3 linked regions of the Thermochromatium tepidum ATCC 43061 genome follow. The protein of the gene in region 1 interacts with the protein of each later gene in a pairwise test. Links are inferred from orthologs where the notes say so. Each region holds a gene or a part of one and is shown in the gene's direction. Other genes may lie near its edges.

What was found.
Region 2: the proteins of glnD (region 1) and E6P07_RS02110 interact in binary tests that used the Escherichia coli proteins (3 or more experiments, as listed by UniProt). The link is inferred for Thermochromatium tepidum ATCC 43061 from one-to-one orthologs.
Region 3: the proteins of glnD (region 1) and glnK interact in binary tests that used the Escherichia coli proteins (3 or more experiments, as listed by UniProt). The link is inferred for Thermochromatium tepidum ATCC 43061 from one-to-one orthologs.

Annotation. Positions count from the first base shown.
Region 1 is NZ_CP039268.1:20,802-26,366, forward strand. The notes cover bases 956-4,201. They hold glnD ([protein-PII] uridylyltransferase), read left to right. Parts: upstream 956-1,355; coding sequence 1,356-4,001; downstream 4,002-4,201. Other genes in these bases: map (type I methionyl aminopeptidase), read left to right, coding at 956-1,359; E6P07_RS00120 (hypothetical protein), read left to right, coding at 3,970-4,201. Also shown: rpsB (30S ribosomal protein S2), read right to left, coding at 1-214; more of map, read left to right, coding at 577-955; more of E6P07_RS00120, read left to right, coding at 4,202-4,497; E6P07_RS00125 (hydrogenase expression/formation protein), read left to right, coding at 4,609-5,073; E6P07_RS00130 (hydrogenase small subunit), read left to right, coding at 5,092-5,565.
Region 2 is NZ_CP039268.1:443,097-448,173, forward strand. The notes cover bases 769-3,526. They hold E6P07_RS02110 (P-II family nitrogen regulator), read left to right. Parts: upstream 769-1,857; coding sequence 1,858-2,196; downstream 2,197-3,526. Other genes in these bases: E6P07_RS02105 (ribulose bisphosphate carboxylase small subunit), read left to right, coding at 769-915; E6P07_RS02115 (outer membrane protein assembly factor BamD), read right to left, coding at 2,213-3,040; rluD (23S rRNA pseudouridine(1911/1915/1917) synthase RluD), read left to right, coding at 3,157-3,526. Also shown: E6P07_RS02100 (SulP family inorganic anion transporter), read left to right, coding at 1-413; more of E6P07_RS02105, read left to right, coding at 568-768; more of rluD, read left to right, coding at 3,527-4,137; peptidoglycan editing factor PgeF, read left to right, coding at 4,118-4,882; E6P07_RS02130 (glycine cleavage system transcriptional repressor), read left to right, coding at 4,882-5,077. UniProt on the Escherichia coli protein: P-II indirectly controls the transcription of the glutamine synthetase gene (glnA). P-II prevents NR-II-catalyzed conversion of NR-I to NR-I-phosphate, the transcriptional activator of GlnA. When P-II is uridylylated to P-II-UMP, these events are reversed.
Region 3 is NZ_CP039268.1:1,565,946-1,571,227, forward strand. What follows is about bases 1,258-4,220. They hold glnK (P-II family nitrogen regulator), read left to right. Parts: upstream 1,258-2,551; coding sequence 2,552-2,890; downstream 2,891-4,220. Other genes in these bases: ubiK (ubiquinone biosynthesis accessory factor UbiK), read right to left, coding at 1,258-1,296; E6P07_RS07100 (TorF family putative porin), read left to right, coding at 1,755-2,486; E6P07_RS07110 (ammonium transporter), read left to right, coding at 2,916-4,220. Also shown: E6P07_RS07090 (YifB family Mg chelatase-like AAA ATPase), read right to left, coding at 1-1,015; more of ubiK, read right to left, coding at 1,030-1,257; more of E6P07_RS07110, read left to right, coding at 4,221-4,268; E6P07_RS07115 (HD-GYP domain-containing protein), read left to right, coding at 4,526-5,282. UniProt on the Escherichia coli protein: Involved in the regulation of nitrogen metabolism. Regulates the activity of its targets by protein-protein interaction in response to the nitrogen status of the cell.

The DNA of each region.
Region 1 (5,565 bases):
GCGCGGCGCGCTTGGTGCCGACGAAGAGGATCTTGCCGCCGTTGGCCGCCAAGGTGCCCATGAAATTCACGGCCTCCTGGTAGAGCGGCAGGGTCTTTTCGAGGTTGATGATGTGAATCTTGTTGCGCTGCCCGAAGATAAAGGCCCCCATCTTGGGGTTCCAGTAACGGGTCTGGTGGCCGAAATGGACGCCGGCCTCCAGCATCTGGCGCATGGTGACGTTGCTCACGATCTTTGGCTTCCTTAAGGATAATGATTGGGTTGGACCTCCACGCACCCCAGGCGACAACCCGCGTCAATGGGCACCCAGTCATCTGTGACGGCGCGTGTGTGGATGGATCAGGGCGTCTATCGATCTTTGCGATCAAGACAGACGGGCCTGGCCGAAGGCTCAAACAAATTAAAGAGGGGAAACTAGAAGTTCCGCCTTGGTGTCACTGTCGCACGCCCCCACCCTGAATGGAGGGTGGCTGGTTGTCGATTGCGACAGGGCGCTGCCCCTTATACCATAGACCGTTACACATGGGCAAATACCCGAACGTCACACCAAAGACCGTGGATGCTTCCAATCGCAAGATGAATGTACGGATCAAGACCCCCGAGGCGATCGAGAAGATGCGTCTCGCCGGACGTCTGGCCGCTGATGTGCTCGATATGATCGAGCCCCATGTCCAACCCGGAGTCACCACCGAGGAGCTCGATCGGATCTGTCACGACTACATCGTCGATTATCAGGGCGCCATCCCGGCCCCGCTCGACTATCGCGGTTTCCCAAAGTCGATCTGCACCTCGGTCAACCATCAAGTCTGTCACGGTATCCCAAGCAATAAGCGTCTCAAGAAGGGCGATATCATCAATATCGACGTCACCGTCATCAAAAACGGCTATCACGGCGACACCAGCCGGATGTTCTTCGTCGGCGAGCCGTCCATTCTGGCGCGTCGGCTGGTGACCGTCACGCAGCAGGCGATGATGCTCGGAATCGCTGCCGTCAGGCCGGAGGCCACGCTCGGCGACATCGGGTACGCCATTCAGCGCTTTGTCGAGTCCCAGGGCTATTCGGTGGTGCGCGAATATTGCGGACATGGTATCGGTGAGGAATTCCACGAAGACCCCCAGGTACTGCATTATGGCAAGCCCGGAGAGGGATTGCGGCTCAAACCGGGGATGTGCTTTACCATTGAACCCATGGTCAATGCCGGCAAACGCTTCATCAAGGTCCTGCCGGACGGCTGGACCGTCGTCACCAAGGATCGCAGTCTGTCGGCCCAGTGGGAGCACACCGTACTGGTCACGGAGACGGGCCACGAGATCCTGACCCTGGGCGCCGCCGAGCGCGCGGCACGGGCGACCTCATGACCCAGTGCGCCGCCCAAGTGCCGGTCGAGCCACGGCGCTTGCCGTCAGACTCGCTGCACTTTTTTAAGGAGCGGTTGAAGACAGGCAAGGAAAGACTCTATCGTCGCTATGACGAGGGCGTCCCGGTGACTTGCCTGGTCCGTGAGCTGAGCGAACTCATCGACGCCGTCTTGCGTGATGTCTGGACCCTGCATCTGAGCGAATCCTCCGCGGCGGCGCTCGTGGCGGTCGGCGGCTATGGACGACGCGAGCTCCATCCGGCCTCTGACATCGACATCCTGATCCTGATCGAGGACGCGTCTGCACCATCGCTGATCGAGTCCATCGAACACCTGTTGACACTGCTGTGGGATCTCGGACTGGAGATCGGTCACAGTGTCCGCACCGTCGAGGAGTGTGCGCGCGCGGCCGCAGACGACGTCACGATCATGACCAATCTGCTCGAGGCGCGCTGGCTGGCCGGCTCAGAGACGCTGTTTCAGCAGATGCGCGTGGCCACCGGGCCCGATCGTCTCTGGGACAGCGAGCGCTTCTTCGCCGCCAAGACCCAAGAGCAGCGTGCACGCTGGCTCAAGTATGGCGACACCGCCTACAACCTTGAACCCAACATCAAGGAAAACCCCGGCGGACTCAGGGATATCCAGACGATCGCCTGGGTGGCCAAGCGGCATTTCGGTGCCGAGACCCTACACGAGCTGGTCGACCACGGCTTCCTGACCGAATCCGAGCATCAGACCCTGATCGATGGCCAGACCCTGCTATGGCGCATCCGCTTTGCCCTCCACCGCTTGGCTGGACGGCATGAAGACCGGCTGCTGTTCGATCATCAGCTTACCCTGGCGCGTCAGTTCGGTTTCAGCGACGGCGAGAACAATCTGGCCGTCGAGCAGTTCATGCAGCAGTACTACCGCACCGTCCAGGAGCTCAACCAGCTCAATGAGATGCTGTTGCAGCTCTTCGGCGAGGCGATCCGGCTGCACGACGATCTCGGCCCGCCGGTGCCGATCAACAAGCGTTTCCAGTCACGTTGCGGCTATCTGGAGGTCACCTCGCCGAGCGTGTTTCAGCGCACCCCGATCGCCTTGCTGGAGGTCTTTCACATCCTCCAGACCCATCCCGAGCTGCAAGGGGTACGCGCGAGCACCATCCGCCTGATCCGCGAGAACCGCCATCGCATCGACGACGCCTTTCGGGCCGATCTCCGGGCACGGAGTCTGTTCATGGAGATCCTGCGCGAGCCCTCCGGGCTCACCCATGCCCTGCGCCGCATGAGTCGTTACGGGGTGTTACCGGCCTATATCCCGGCCTTCGCCAACATCGTCGGGCGGATGCAGTACGACCTATTGCATGTCTATACGGTCGATGAGCACACCCTGATGCTGATCCGCAATCTGCGCCGTTTCGTCATCCCCGAGTACGATGAAGAGCTGCCGCTCTGTAGTGCCCTGGCACGGCGCATCCCCAAATTGGAACTGCTCTATCTGGCTGGACTCTTTCATGACATCGCCAAGGGCCGGAGCGGCGATCACTCGCTCCTGGGCGCGCGCGAGGCCTGGGACTTCTGTCGGCACCATGGTCTGAGCGACTTCGACAGTCGCTTGGTGTCCTGGCTGGTCGAGCACCATCTGGTGATGTCCATGACCGCCCAGCGCAAGGACATCAGCGATCCGGAGGTCATCCAGTCCTTCGCCGCCCTGATCGGCGATCAGACCCGGCTCGATTATCTCTATCTACTGACCGTGGCCGATGCACGGGCCACCAATCCGGGACGCTGGAACAGCTGGCTCGATGCCCTGCTGCGCGAGCTCTACTACAGCGCCAGGCGCGCCCTGCTGCGTGGACTCGACAACCCCCAGGCCCAGGACGAGCTCATCGCCCAAAAGCAGGCCGAGAGTCTGCGGCTAGTGGCGCGCCATGGTATCAAAGCGGACGCCTGTCAGGCACTTTGGCAGCGTTTCAACCACGACTTTTTTATTTACAATTCACCCGACGAGATCGCTTGGCAGACCAGACGCATTTTGGAGGCCGGCGCTGTGGACCGGCCAGTGGTCGACATCCGCCCGATCACAGCGCGCGGTGGCAGCGAGATCTTCATCTACTCGCGCAATCGCGACAATCTGTTCGCCCGTACCACGGCCGCACTCGATCAGATGGGTCTGAGCGTCATGGATGCGCGTGTCATGACCACCAGCGATGGCATGGTGGTCAACAGCTATCAGGTGCTCGATCAGGGCGGCACCCTGCTCAACAATCCCGCCCGACTCAGCGAGGTGCGCGAGCAGCTCGCCGCGCGTCTCACTGAGCCGAGTCAGGCCCGGATTCAGGTCACGCGCACGCCTTCGCGCCGGCACCGACATTTTCCGATCGAGACGCGGGTCTGTTTTTCCGTCGACGAGCCCAACCAGCGTACCATCATGCGTCTGACGACCCTCGACCGTCCGGGGCTGCTGGCCGAGGTCGGGGCCGTATTCGAGCAGTGCGGTATCCGGCTGCAGAACGCCAAGATCGCCACCGTCGGCGCCGAGGTCGACGATGTCTTCTTCATCACCACCGCCGAGGAGACGCCCATCACCTGCGAACAGGTGCTGTCCTGCCTGAGGCGCGAGATCCATGATCGACTCGAAGCGTCCCATTCCGTTTGAAGCGATGCGGCTCGGAGGCGGTCGCGCTTCGGCAGCGGTCTGTCTGCTGTGCGGCGGACTGCTGCTGGGTGTCGAAAGCGCATTCGCTGAGCCGGCGGCCCGGGGGCCTAATCCGGCGTTGACAGGCGAGATTCAACCCAATCAGGTATCATCCTGGCTCGACGAGGTGCGCGCCCAGCGTGAGGCCTGGGAGGCGCGACGGTCGGCGGTACGTGAGCAGCATGAACAACGCCACCGTCTCCTTCATCCGCGTGGGGCCATACAGCAAGAGAACTGGGAAGAGGATCTGCGCCGCCGTCGCGCTGAGCGTCAGGAGCGCATCGATCAGGATCTCGAGGTCTTTCGTCGACTCGGACCTGAGGTCTGGGGACCGCTTCTTCCTTTCCCCGAGGATGGATCCGAGGTCTCCGGACGGTCAGAACCTCTGTTGCCGCCCGGGCCGCCACCCGTCTCACCGCCGGGCTGGGACAATCTCTGGTATTTTCGCGGTTACTAGACCATCGAGATATCACGACTCGATTAAATGCTAAAATACCTGCTCCAGGTCAAATCAAAAATCCCTGGACCGTCTTAGAATCCACTCCATCGACATCGAGATGGAGTGGTCATGTCCAGCCTGGAACCCAAGATCGATCCGCCCGCGCCGGGTGGTTCCTGCCCTGGAGCCACGCCCGAACACGGGCAGGTGCTCTCCATCTTGTACGAGGTCCGTCACGCGCTCGAACGTCTGCTCGCCAGCGGCGAGTCGACGTGCATCGACCTCCACTCCATGCCCTTTGGTCCGGGCGATCTGGAACGTCTGACCGCCGTGCTCGGTTCGGGCGAGGTCCAGGCGCGCGTCGAGGCGCTCGGCCCGACCCTGATCCAAGAAACCGCCATCCCCGGTGTCTGGCTGGTCGACTACCGCAGCCTGGAAGATCAGCGCCTGAGCTATCAGGTCGAGATCGCCGCCATCCCCGAGATCCTGCGTCCGCACCCGGAGGATCTCGCCGAGTCGCTCAGTGCGCTCAATGCACGACTCGCCGAGTCTGGCCTGGATACCACGCTGAACGCTTCGCCACCTTCGTCCTGACACCCGAGAGGAGGGACCATGCGCAAGAAACCCGATAAGACACTGGGCGAGAGCCTGCGCGATCATGGCCTGTCGCGTCGCGGATTTCTCAAGCTCTGTGCCACGACCGCCTCGCTGATGGCCCTGCCGCCAAGCATGGTACCGACCATCGCCGCTGCACTAGAGCAGGCACGCCGCCCCTCGGTCATCTGGCTGTCGTTTCAGGAATGCACCGGCTGTACCGAATCCCTGACCCGCGCCCATGCACCGACGCTCGAAGACCTGATCCTTGATTTTATCTCGCTGGATTATCACCACACGCTCCAGGCCGCGTCCGGTGATGCCGCCGAGGAAGCACGCATCCAGGCGATGGAAGAGAACAAGGGCCAGTATCTGGTGATCGTCGACGGTTCCATCCCAGGTCCTAAATCCAATCCGGGCTTCTCGACCATCGCAGGTCACAGTAATTACGACATCCTGATGGAAACGGTCGAGCATGCCGTCGCCGTGATC
Region 2 (5,077 bases), 420 kb from region 1 along the record:
TGACGCTCGACGCCCAGGCGGTGCTGGAGCGCGCCAATGGCCGCATCCTACTCTTGACGCTTGGCGGTCCGCTCATCTTCGGTCTGGCCAAGGCGATCGCGCGTCAGCATGCGATCCTGGAGGACCACGAGGTGCTGGTCATGGACTTCACCGCGGTCCCCTTGCTTGGGGTGTCGTCCTCCTTGGCGCTGGAAAAGATGATCCTGGAGGATCTCGCCGCTGGACGACAGGTGGTGATTGCTGTCAAGGATGGCGAGGTTCGGCAGCGGCTCGACCGGCTGGGGATCATGGCGCGGCTGCCGGCCGATCAGGTGGTCGCGACCACCGAGGCCGCGCTGGCGCGGGCCGAGACCTTGCTGGCAGCGAGTCCGCGTCTGGATCCCTTGACCAAGCCGGAGGCGGCCTTGGCCTAAGGGCGGCAGGCGGCGGAGACATCGACCAGATTCGATGCGGATTGCGGACGATCGCAATTTCCGATATTTGCACTCAGAAACTACGCTTGAGACTCGACAGCAGAAGCCGTCCGGCTTTCCCGCTGATTCAAATCCGATCGAGAGAGGTGTTCCGATGTCAACCGTCGCCATCGTCCAGAACGCATCGACAGTCGTCATTCATGCCGTTCAGTTCCATGATGAGGCGCATCTCCAGCCGGCCGAGTGCAGGATGCTCAGTCGGCTTGAATCCTGTCTGCATCGTGGCTGCATCATCTCCATCGAACATACCGAGCAGATCCAGCCCAGATACACCACCTGGAAGCTCTGGGAGCCGCCGAGCTGTTACGACGGCGACATGGACGCCGTGCATGGCGCGATCGCGCGCTGCCGTCAGGCCCATTGCGACCATCACATCCGCCTGAACATCGAGGATCTGAGCTATCGCAGCCGGCTCGCGCTCATGGTCCATCGCCCGCATTGAAGCGGTTGCGGCCTGTTGTGTGTCATAGCCCCATGACAGCGACGTTCGTACCGGCACTGGTGATCCAGGCCGATCACTGTGTGGAACAGCCGACGGTCACTATCCTACCGGTGACAGGAACCCGTCTGAGGAACACGAAGCCTGGTTTAAAGCGAACGGCGACCGGACCGGACCAGCGCAAAGGGCAGCGCAACAAGCCGTTGTCCGAGGCACGACAGCGATTTAACCAGGGCATTGCCAAGACGCGCCCCCGTTTAGAACAGGCGTTTGTCTCGATTGTGCCGATGGGCGGCAGATGATTCGCGCCATCGGTCGGGCGCGCGCCAACTTTGCCATGACATGGGTGGCAAGTAAACAACCCTCGACTGAAGTCGAAGGCTTTATTGTGAGACGCAGCAAACATGGTTGACCACATCCCCAACATTGGGCGTGTTTACAGCCGCCCTTGGTAGCGGGGCTCCGCTGCCAATCCGGGCCAGGTTTCGACTGGCGTTGCAGTCGGCGTGCGCCCGGAGACCACACTGTATTATACACCACATGGTGCGCTTCGCGCACCCGCCATTCCTCCCGCGACTCAAGTCGCGGGTTTCCTTGCGGAGGGTCTATGAATGGCGCGGGGTCGGCGTGGTGACTGGCTTTGGTGATCCACTCCGAACGCTGCGTCCGCTTGGCGCGCACCACCTCATCCAGCGGCGGCAAGTCGATGATCAGCACTTCCTTGGGGCTCAGGCGCGACCCTAAACGCATGACACGAGCCGGGTCAGACGGGGAGAACCACACCGGCGGTGACGGCCTGGACATGACTGAGATTTCAGGGCATTGACCAGGTCTTCTCAGACACTGATGAGCGGTGCCTCCCCAGCGCGCTGTTCATACCCCCCGAGGCCAATTTATACTGATCCCTGATTGATTTTTAGCGGATACGGCTTACGGGAGAGCGGCATGAAAAAGGTCGAGGCGATCATCAAACCCTTCAAGCTAGACGACGTGCGCGAGGCGCTGTCGGCGGTCGGCATCACGGGCATGACGGCGATCGAGGTCAAGGGCTTCGGCCGACAAAAGGGCCACACCGAGCTCTATCGCGGGGCGGAGTACGTGGTCGATTTCCTCCCCAAGATCAAGATCGAGCTGATACTGGCCGATGATCAGGTCGAGGAGTGCATCAATGCCATCACCACAGCCGCGCGCACCGGCAAGATCGGTGACGGCAAGATCTTCGTCTCAGAGGTGACGCGCGTGGTGCGCATCCGCACTGGAGAGGAGAACGAGGTCGCGATCTAGCCGGCTCGCCCCGGACTTAGTTGCGATCGAGTTGGAGCGAGTCCCAGATTCGGCGCGCTAGATCGACCTTTTCGGGCCGGATCTCGTCGGGGACAAAACGCCCCTGCTGACGGTTGAGGTCAAGCACCCGCTTGACATCGGCCGCGAGATCATCCTTGCCGAGGGCGCGATAGGCGTCGATCAGCACCTCCAGCGCATCGTCCACGGCGCTGGTGCGCTGATAATGTTGGATGACGTAGTTGGCGCGATTGGCCGCCGCCAGATAGGCCCCGCGCTTCATGTAATAGCGTGCGACATTGACCTCGTTCATGGCCAGGTTGTTACGTAGATAGACCATGCGCTGGCGTGCATCCTCGGCGTACTTGCTGTTCGGGAAGCGTTCGACCAGCACCGCAAAGTCCTTGAAGGCATCCATGGCCGAGCCTGGATCGCGCTGTGAGGCGTCGGTCGGGATGAAGCGGTCGAGGAAGCCAATGCTGCGGTTGTAGTTGACGATGCCCTTGAGGTAATAGGCATAATCGACATAGGGGTTCTGGGGATAGAGCTTGATGAAACGATCCGCCGCCGCCAATGCGTCCTCAGGTTCATCGGCACGATAATAGGCGTAGGCGACATCCAGTTGCGCCTGCATGGCGTAGCGCCCGAAGGGATAGCGGGCCTCAAGCTTCTCATAGAGCTCGATGGCGCGTTTGTAGGAGCCTGAGTCGAGTTCCGCGGCGGCCTCGGCATAGAGCTTAGCGGCACTCCAGCCCTCAGTTTCATCGATTTCCTTGCCGAAGATCCCGCACCCGGCTAGCGTCACGGCGAGCAGGAGTGCGGTCAATCGTGTTAAGGTTCGTGACATGTTGCATGAGTATCTGTTTCAAAACGGTTCCAGTATACCCGAACCCCTGTCTTGGCGAGTGTGCTTAAGCCTTGGGTCTGCGGGGTCTGGTCTCTGATGGACTGGATACGGACTGAATGAGCTCGATTTCCACCGAAACCGTCCGCCGTTCGCTCCGGGTCGATCCCGATCTCGCCGGCGACCGGCTCGACCGTGTGCTGGCAAGGTTGTTGCCGGAGTTCTCGCGTGGGCGGCTCCAGCGCTGGATCGAGGCCGGCCAGGTGCTGGTCGACGATCGGCCCTGTCGAGTGCGCGACAAGGTCTGGGGTGGTGAGTCGATCCGGATCGAGGCCGAATTGGCGGCAGTCGATACGCATCAGCCACAGGCGATTGCGCTCGATCTGGTCTACGAGGACGCGCATCTGCTGGTGATCAATAAACCCGCCGGTCTGGTCGTACATCCGGCGGCCGGCAATCCGGACGGCACACTTCAAAACGCCTTGCTGCATCGGGCCCCTGAGCTTTCGGCCCTGCCGCGCGCCGGGATCGTGCATCGGCTCGACAAGGACACCACGGGTCTGATGGTGGTTGCGCGTACACTCCAAGCCCATCATGCGTTGGTTGAGCAGCTTCGGCGGCGGATCGTGCATCGCGAATATCGGGCGCTGGTGCTGGGCACCCTGGTCGCGGGCGGGCGGGTCGAGGCACCCATCGGTCGCCACCCGACCCAGCGTACCAAGATGGCCGTGGTCAATAACGGGCGCGCGGCCATCACCCATTATCGCGTCCTGGAATCCTATCCGGGGCATACCCTGTTGGCGGTCGAGCTAGAGACCGGACGCACCCATCAGATCCGGGTGCACATGGCCCATATCCATCATCCGCTGGTCGGCGATACGACCTATGGTGCGCGTCCGCGTCCCCCGCGCGGCTGTCGTCCCGAGCTGGCCGCCGCCCTGCAGGGTTTTCCGCGTCAGGCCTTGCACGCCATCCGTCTCGGACTCATCCATCCGGTCACTGGCGCCGAGATGCTCTGGGAGATCCCCATGGCCCCCGATCTAGCGGCCCTGTTGGATCTGTTGCGCTGGAAGGCGACCGATGGAATTGATCACTCCTGACTGGCCGGCACCGGACTGGGTGCGGGCCTGCTCGACCACCCGTGTGGGTGGTGTCAGCCGGGGTCCGTTCGCCAGCCTCAATCTCGGCGATCATGTCGGTGACGATCCAGGTCATGTTGCGCGCAATCGCGACCTCCTCTGCTCAAATTTGGGTCTGCCCGCCGCCCCCATGTGGCTGCGTCAGGTCCATGGTTGCGAGGTCGCGCGGGCCGAATGTCCGGTTGCGGCCATCCCCGAGGCCGATGCCGCGGTCGCGACCTCGCCCGGCGTCGTGTGCGCCGTCATGACTGCCGACTGTCTGCCGTTATTGCTCTGTGACGAGCAGGGCACGCGCGTGGCGGCGGTCCATGCCGGTTGGCGCGGACTGGCCGGCGGCGTGCTGGAGCGCGCGGTGGCGGCCATGGTGGTCGCGCCTGAACGGCTGTTGGCCTGGATGGGGCCGGCGATCGGCCCCGACGCCTTCGAGGTCGGTTCTGAGGTGCGTTCCACCTTCGTCACCGAGTATCCTGAGACCGCCGCCGCCTTTCGCCCCAGCCGAAACCAGGCACGAGGCGAACGCTGGCTGACCGATCTCTTTGAGCTCGCCCGGTTCAGACTCGCGCGACTCGGTATCGGGCGGGTGTATGGGGGAGGGGACTGCACCTTCTCCCAGCCGCGGCGTTTCTTTTCCTACCGGCGCGACGGCACGACCGGCCGTCTGGCCAGTCTGATCTGGCTCGTGCCGAACGACAGCCATGGGAGCTGATGACTGTGACGGATACCCTGTCTGACTGGAATCTCCTGACCCTGGTCGGTGCCGACCGACCCGGCATCGTCGCGCGCATCACGCGCGTCCTCTATGAATGCGGCTGCAACCTGGGCGAGGCCTCGATGATCCGGCTCGGCGGCAACTTCACCATCATGCTGATGGTCAGCGGCGCACGCCCGGAGGCCGAGATCC
Region 3 (5,282 bases), 1.5 Mb from region 1 along the record:
GCGCAGGGAAACGCACCTGACGTGCCGCACGCGCGATGTCGATCCAGCCCGCCTCCAGCGGCTCGCGCAGCACTTCCAGCACCCGACGATCAAACTCAGGCAGCTCGTCGAGAAAGAGCACGCCATGATGCGCCAGGGAGATCTCGCCCGGTCGTGGCTGGGTGCCACCGCCGACCAGGGCCGCCGCCGAGGCCGTGTGATGCGGTGAGCGGAAGGGGCGCTCCAGCCAGCGCGACGGATCGAAGGGGTCACGCCCACCGACCGAGCGGATCGTCGCTGCCTCCAGCGCCTCGGATTCGCTCAAGGGCGGCAGCAACCCGGGCAGGCGCATCGCCAGCATGGACTTGCCGGCACCGGGCGGCCCGATCATCAGGATCGAGTGCCTTCCGGCGGCAGCGATCTCCAACCCGCGCTTGCCGTGCTCCTGACCGCGCACATCGGCCAGATCCGGATAGACAGGCTGGGCCTGGATGCGTTCTGAGCCAGATTGGAGCGGCAGTGGCTCAATCCCGTCGAGATGGGCGCAGACCGCGCGCAGATGCGTGGCCGGGCGCACCTCGAGCCCCTCGACCAGGGCCGCCTCGGCAGCATTGGCGCGGGGCAGGATCAGCGCCCGCCCAGACGCGCGGGTCGCCAAGGCAATGGGCAGCACACCCTGGACCGGACGCAACTCGCCGGAAAGCGCCAACTCGCCGATGAACTCATAGCGTTCGAGCGTCTCGGTCTGGAGCTGGCCTGAGGCCCCCAGGATACCGAGCGCGATCGGCAGATCGAAACGCCCGCCCTCTTTGGGCAGATCCGCAGGTGCGAGATTGATCGTGACCCGCCCATTGGGGGTCTGGAATTTGTTGTTGACGAGCGCGCCATGCACCCGGTCCTTGCTCTCGCGCACCGCCATCTCGGGCAGACCGACGATCGATATCGCCGGCAGTCCGCCCGAGAGCTGAACCTCGACCGTGACCGGCGGCGCCTCGATCCCAAACCGCCCACGGCTGTAAAGGATACAGAGGGCCAAGACCCGCCCCGCAATCAGCCGGTTCGATCCCCGGACGCCGCCAAGGCTTGCTCCAGGGCCGCCACCCGCGACTCCAGCATCGAAAGCTTCGCGCGCGTGCGCGCCAGCACCGCCGACTGCACGTCGAACTCCTCACGCGTGACCAGATCGAGACGCGACAGCCCCGCTTCCAGCGATGCGCGTAGATTGCGGTTGATATCCTCCTGCAAGACCTGGAGCCCCTTCGGCATGGCCGAAGACAGGCGCTGGAACAGATCATCGAAGTGTTTTGGGTCCAACATCGTCTGAAGACCTTAAATGGGCTTGGAATAGAGAGCTAGGATCGAAAGCGACCTCGATCGGGCATTATAGGGGCGTGTTCGCGAACCGTCTTGCATTTAGCCCCGCTCCACGAACGAGCATCCACCCGACTCGACCGGGCCAGCACGCCTCATGTTGGTGCAACCATCTGGTGTGGCCTTCGCACATGAGGCTAAAAAGCATCCAAGCAGACGCGCTAAAGCCGCCTGAAACCAAGACGCCACGGCCTTCAGGAATCCTTCCCAGACCTTGGTGACATCCCGGCCAGGCCGCACCGCCCGGCGGTCAAATCCAGGTTTTGATGATCGATGGCATGTTCTCTGCTTTGTTTGGCGATAGGCAGCCGGGACCACCTGGATCGAACCGTCCTTTGCTCGAGCCGAAGACGTCCCTGATCGACCAACCCCATCCAACGACAACCCAGCACGAGGGAACCTCCATGAAGACACAGAGAATAAGCGCGCTCGTTGCATCCGGCCTCCTAGTCGTGGGCGCGAGCGCCTCGCAGGTCGCACTCGCTGCAAAAACGCACTCGGTCAGCGCCAACCTCGGCGCCGTCAGCAACTACATCTGGCGCGGCCAGAGCCAGACCCAAGATGGTCCGGCCATCCAGGGCGGTCTGGATTATGCCCACGAGAGCGGTTTTTCGGCCGGCACCTGGGTCTCGAACGTGGACTTCGGCGACGACATCAATGACATCAACTATGAGCTCGATTTCTACACGGGATTCGGCGGCTCGATCAGCGACGACTTAAGCTACGCACTCAAGCTCATCTACTACGCCTATCCAGACGGGCGCGATTCCGACTTTTCCGAGATCGGGGCAAGCGCCACCTACAAGTGGCTGACCGCCGGCGTCGATTACACCCTCTATGGTCAGGCCGACGATGCCGATGGCGTCGCCGACGGCGAGTCGACTTACATCGAGGGCGATCTCTACTACCACGCCAGCCTCGATTTCGAGCTGCCCTTTGAACTGGGTCTGAGCCTACGCGGCGGCTATTACGACTTCCGCTACAACGAGGGCGGCAACGACTATGCACACTGGGGTGTGACGCTCAGCCGCAAGGCTGGTGACTTCGGTACCTTCAGCCTCAACTACGACCAGATCGGACGCGACACCTATGACGACGACCCCAGGGTCTGGGTCGGCTGGCTGAAAGAGTTCTGAGCGCGTTCGCCTTAGTCGTCTGGGTGTCCAAGCCTTGGGTTCCCACTGCAAGGAGTCAAACCACCATGAAACTGGTTTCAGCCATCATCAAACCCTTCAAGCTCGATGACGTGCGTGAGGCGCTCGGCGACCTCGGCGTCTCCGGGATCACGGTCACCGAGGTCAAGGGCTTCGGTCGCCAGAAGGGCCACACCGAACTCTATCGCGGCGCCGAATATGTCGTGGACTTCCTGCCCAAGATCAAGGTCGAGATCGCCGTCGAAGATGCCAGGGTCGATCAGGTGATCGAGGCCGTCAGCAAGGCCGCGCGCACCGGCAAGATCGGCGACGGCAAGATCTTTGTCTTCGCGCTCGATCAGGTCATCCGGATCCGCACCGGCGAGACCGGCGCGGACGCACTCTGATCAAGACTTTATTGAGAGTTCTAATATGAGATCGACGCCCTTTTCCAAACGCCTCCGACTGCTGCTTGCGGTCGGCTTGGGACTCGTGCCCTTCCTGGTTCTGGGTCAGGAAGAAACGCCAAGGCTCGACTCCGGCGATACGGCCTGGATGCTGACCGCCACTGCGCTGGTGTTGTTCATGACCATCCCCGGGCTGTCGCTGTTTTATGCCGGTCTGGTGCGTGCCAAGAACGTCCTATCGGTACTCATGCAGTGCTTTGTCATCACCGCCATGATGAGCCTGCTGTGGGCCATCTATGGCTATAGCCTGGCCTATACCGACGGTGGCTCCTTGCAGTGGCTCATCGGCGGCTTCGAGAGGCTCTTCCTCTCGGGCCTGACGATCGACTCGATCAACGGCACCATCCCAGAGTCGCTCTACATGACCTTCCAGATGACCTTTGCCATCATCACCCCAGCGCTCATCGTCGGCGCCTTTGCCGAGCGCATGAAGTTCTCGGCCATGCTGGTGTTCATGGCGCTGTGGTTGACCCTGGTCTATGTCCCGATCTGGCACTGGGTGTGGGGCGGTGGCTGGATCGCCAATCTGGGCGCCATCCTTGGATTCACCGCGGAAGGCGGCGGCGCGATCGATTTTGCCGGCGGCACCGTGGTCCACATCAATGCCGGTATCGCTGGTCTGATGGCTGCGCTCGTACTCGGTCCACGCAAGGGCTATCCGGGAACCGCCATGCCGCCGCACAACCTGGGTCTGACCGTGATGGGGGCCTCGATGCTCTGGATCGGCTGGTTTGGCTTCAATGCGGGTTCGGAACTCGCTGCCGACGGCACCGCCGGCATGGCGCTGACGGTCACCCAACTGGCCACGGCCACGGCAGCCCTGACCTGGATGTTCGCCGAGTGGATCAATCACGGTAAACCCTCGGTGTTGGGTATCGCCACCGGGGCGGTCGCCGGGCTGGTCGCCATCACCCCGGCCTCGGGTACCGCCGGCCCCATGGGGGCGATCGCCATCGGCTGTGCCGGTGCTTTCTTAGCCTTCATCGCCTCAACCAAGCTCAAGCGCAAACTTGGCTACGACGACTCGCTCGACGTCTGGGGCGTGCATGGCGTGGCCGGTATCGTCGGCGCCATCCTGACCGGTGTCTTCGCCTCCCCGCTCCTGGGCGGCTCGGGTTTGGCCGAAGGCATCGAGACCATGGGGGCCCAGGTGCTGATCCAGATCGTCTCGGTCCTGGCGACCCTGGTTTATGGCGGCGTGCTCAGTTTGCTGATCCTGCTGACAGTGAAGTCCACCCTGGGTCTGCGCGTCACCGAGGAAGAGGAGACCATGGGCCTGGATCTGTCACAGCACGACGAGCGCGGCTACATCCTCTAATCGGCGCCCAAGGGCGGTCGGCGCTATCCGTCCACACTCCCGAGATCGGGGTGCCTTCATCATGCCTCGACTGTTGTTGTGATTTTGGGGCCATTCGGCCCCATTCTTTTGTCCATCAGAGCCATGTAAGCCAGTGCCTGCTTCATCGCCCTTGTTCGCGCGCAACCAATCGATCAAGATCGGGACTTACCACAAGGAGCACAGTTTGACCATGCCGGTTTAGAATACGGACGTCGCTATCCATCAGCGCCCCGACCATGTCAACACTCGACGGTGACGCCATCCAACCGATATCCGAACTGAAGCCTGTGGATCTATGGCCGGCGCTGCATCGACGGCTCCAGAAACTCAGTCCCGACTCCGTCAATGGTCCGGATCTCCAAACTCAACTTGCTCGGCTCGAAAGCACGCTGACCCAAGCCCTGGCGGAACATCCCGATGACAGTCTGTTCGTACTCGTACAGATGCTTCATGATCCACGCCATGGTTATAGTGTCTCTCATGCACTGCTAGCGGCTGTGACCTGTCAGCTGGTGGGTCCGCCCGCCGGCATCCAGGGCGAACGACTCCAGGCGCTGACTCGGGCCGCGCTGACGATGAATATCGCGATGCGTGCCTTGCAGGATCAGCTCACGGCTCAGGTCCGGCCCCCGGATGTCGAGCAACGCCGCGCGATCGAGCAACACCCGATCGAGGGTGCCAAGAGCCTGCGTCGGCTGGGGGTGAGCGACGAGACCTGGCTGTCTCTGGTCGAAGAGCATCATGAGACCCCGGATGGCCGTGGCTATCCGCGGGGCAAGCCAGTGCGCGATTCGCTGCAGCATCTGCTGCGCATGAGCGACCTGTTCGTGGCCCGCATCAGCCCGCGCCGGAGCCGACGAGCCCTGGCGCCCAATGCGGCGGTGCGCAATCTCTATCTGGAGACGCGCGACTACGCCGGCGAACTCGGCGCCATCTTTGCTAAGCAAGTCGGCATGTATCCACCCGGAACCTATGTACGGCTCCAGAGCGGCG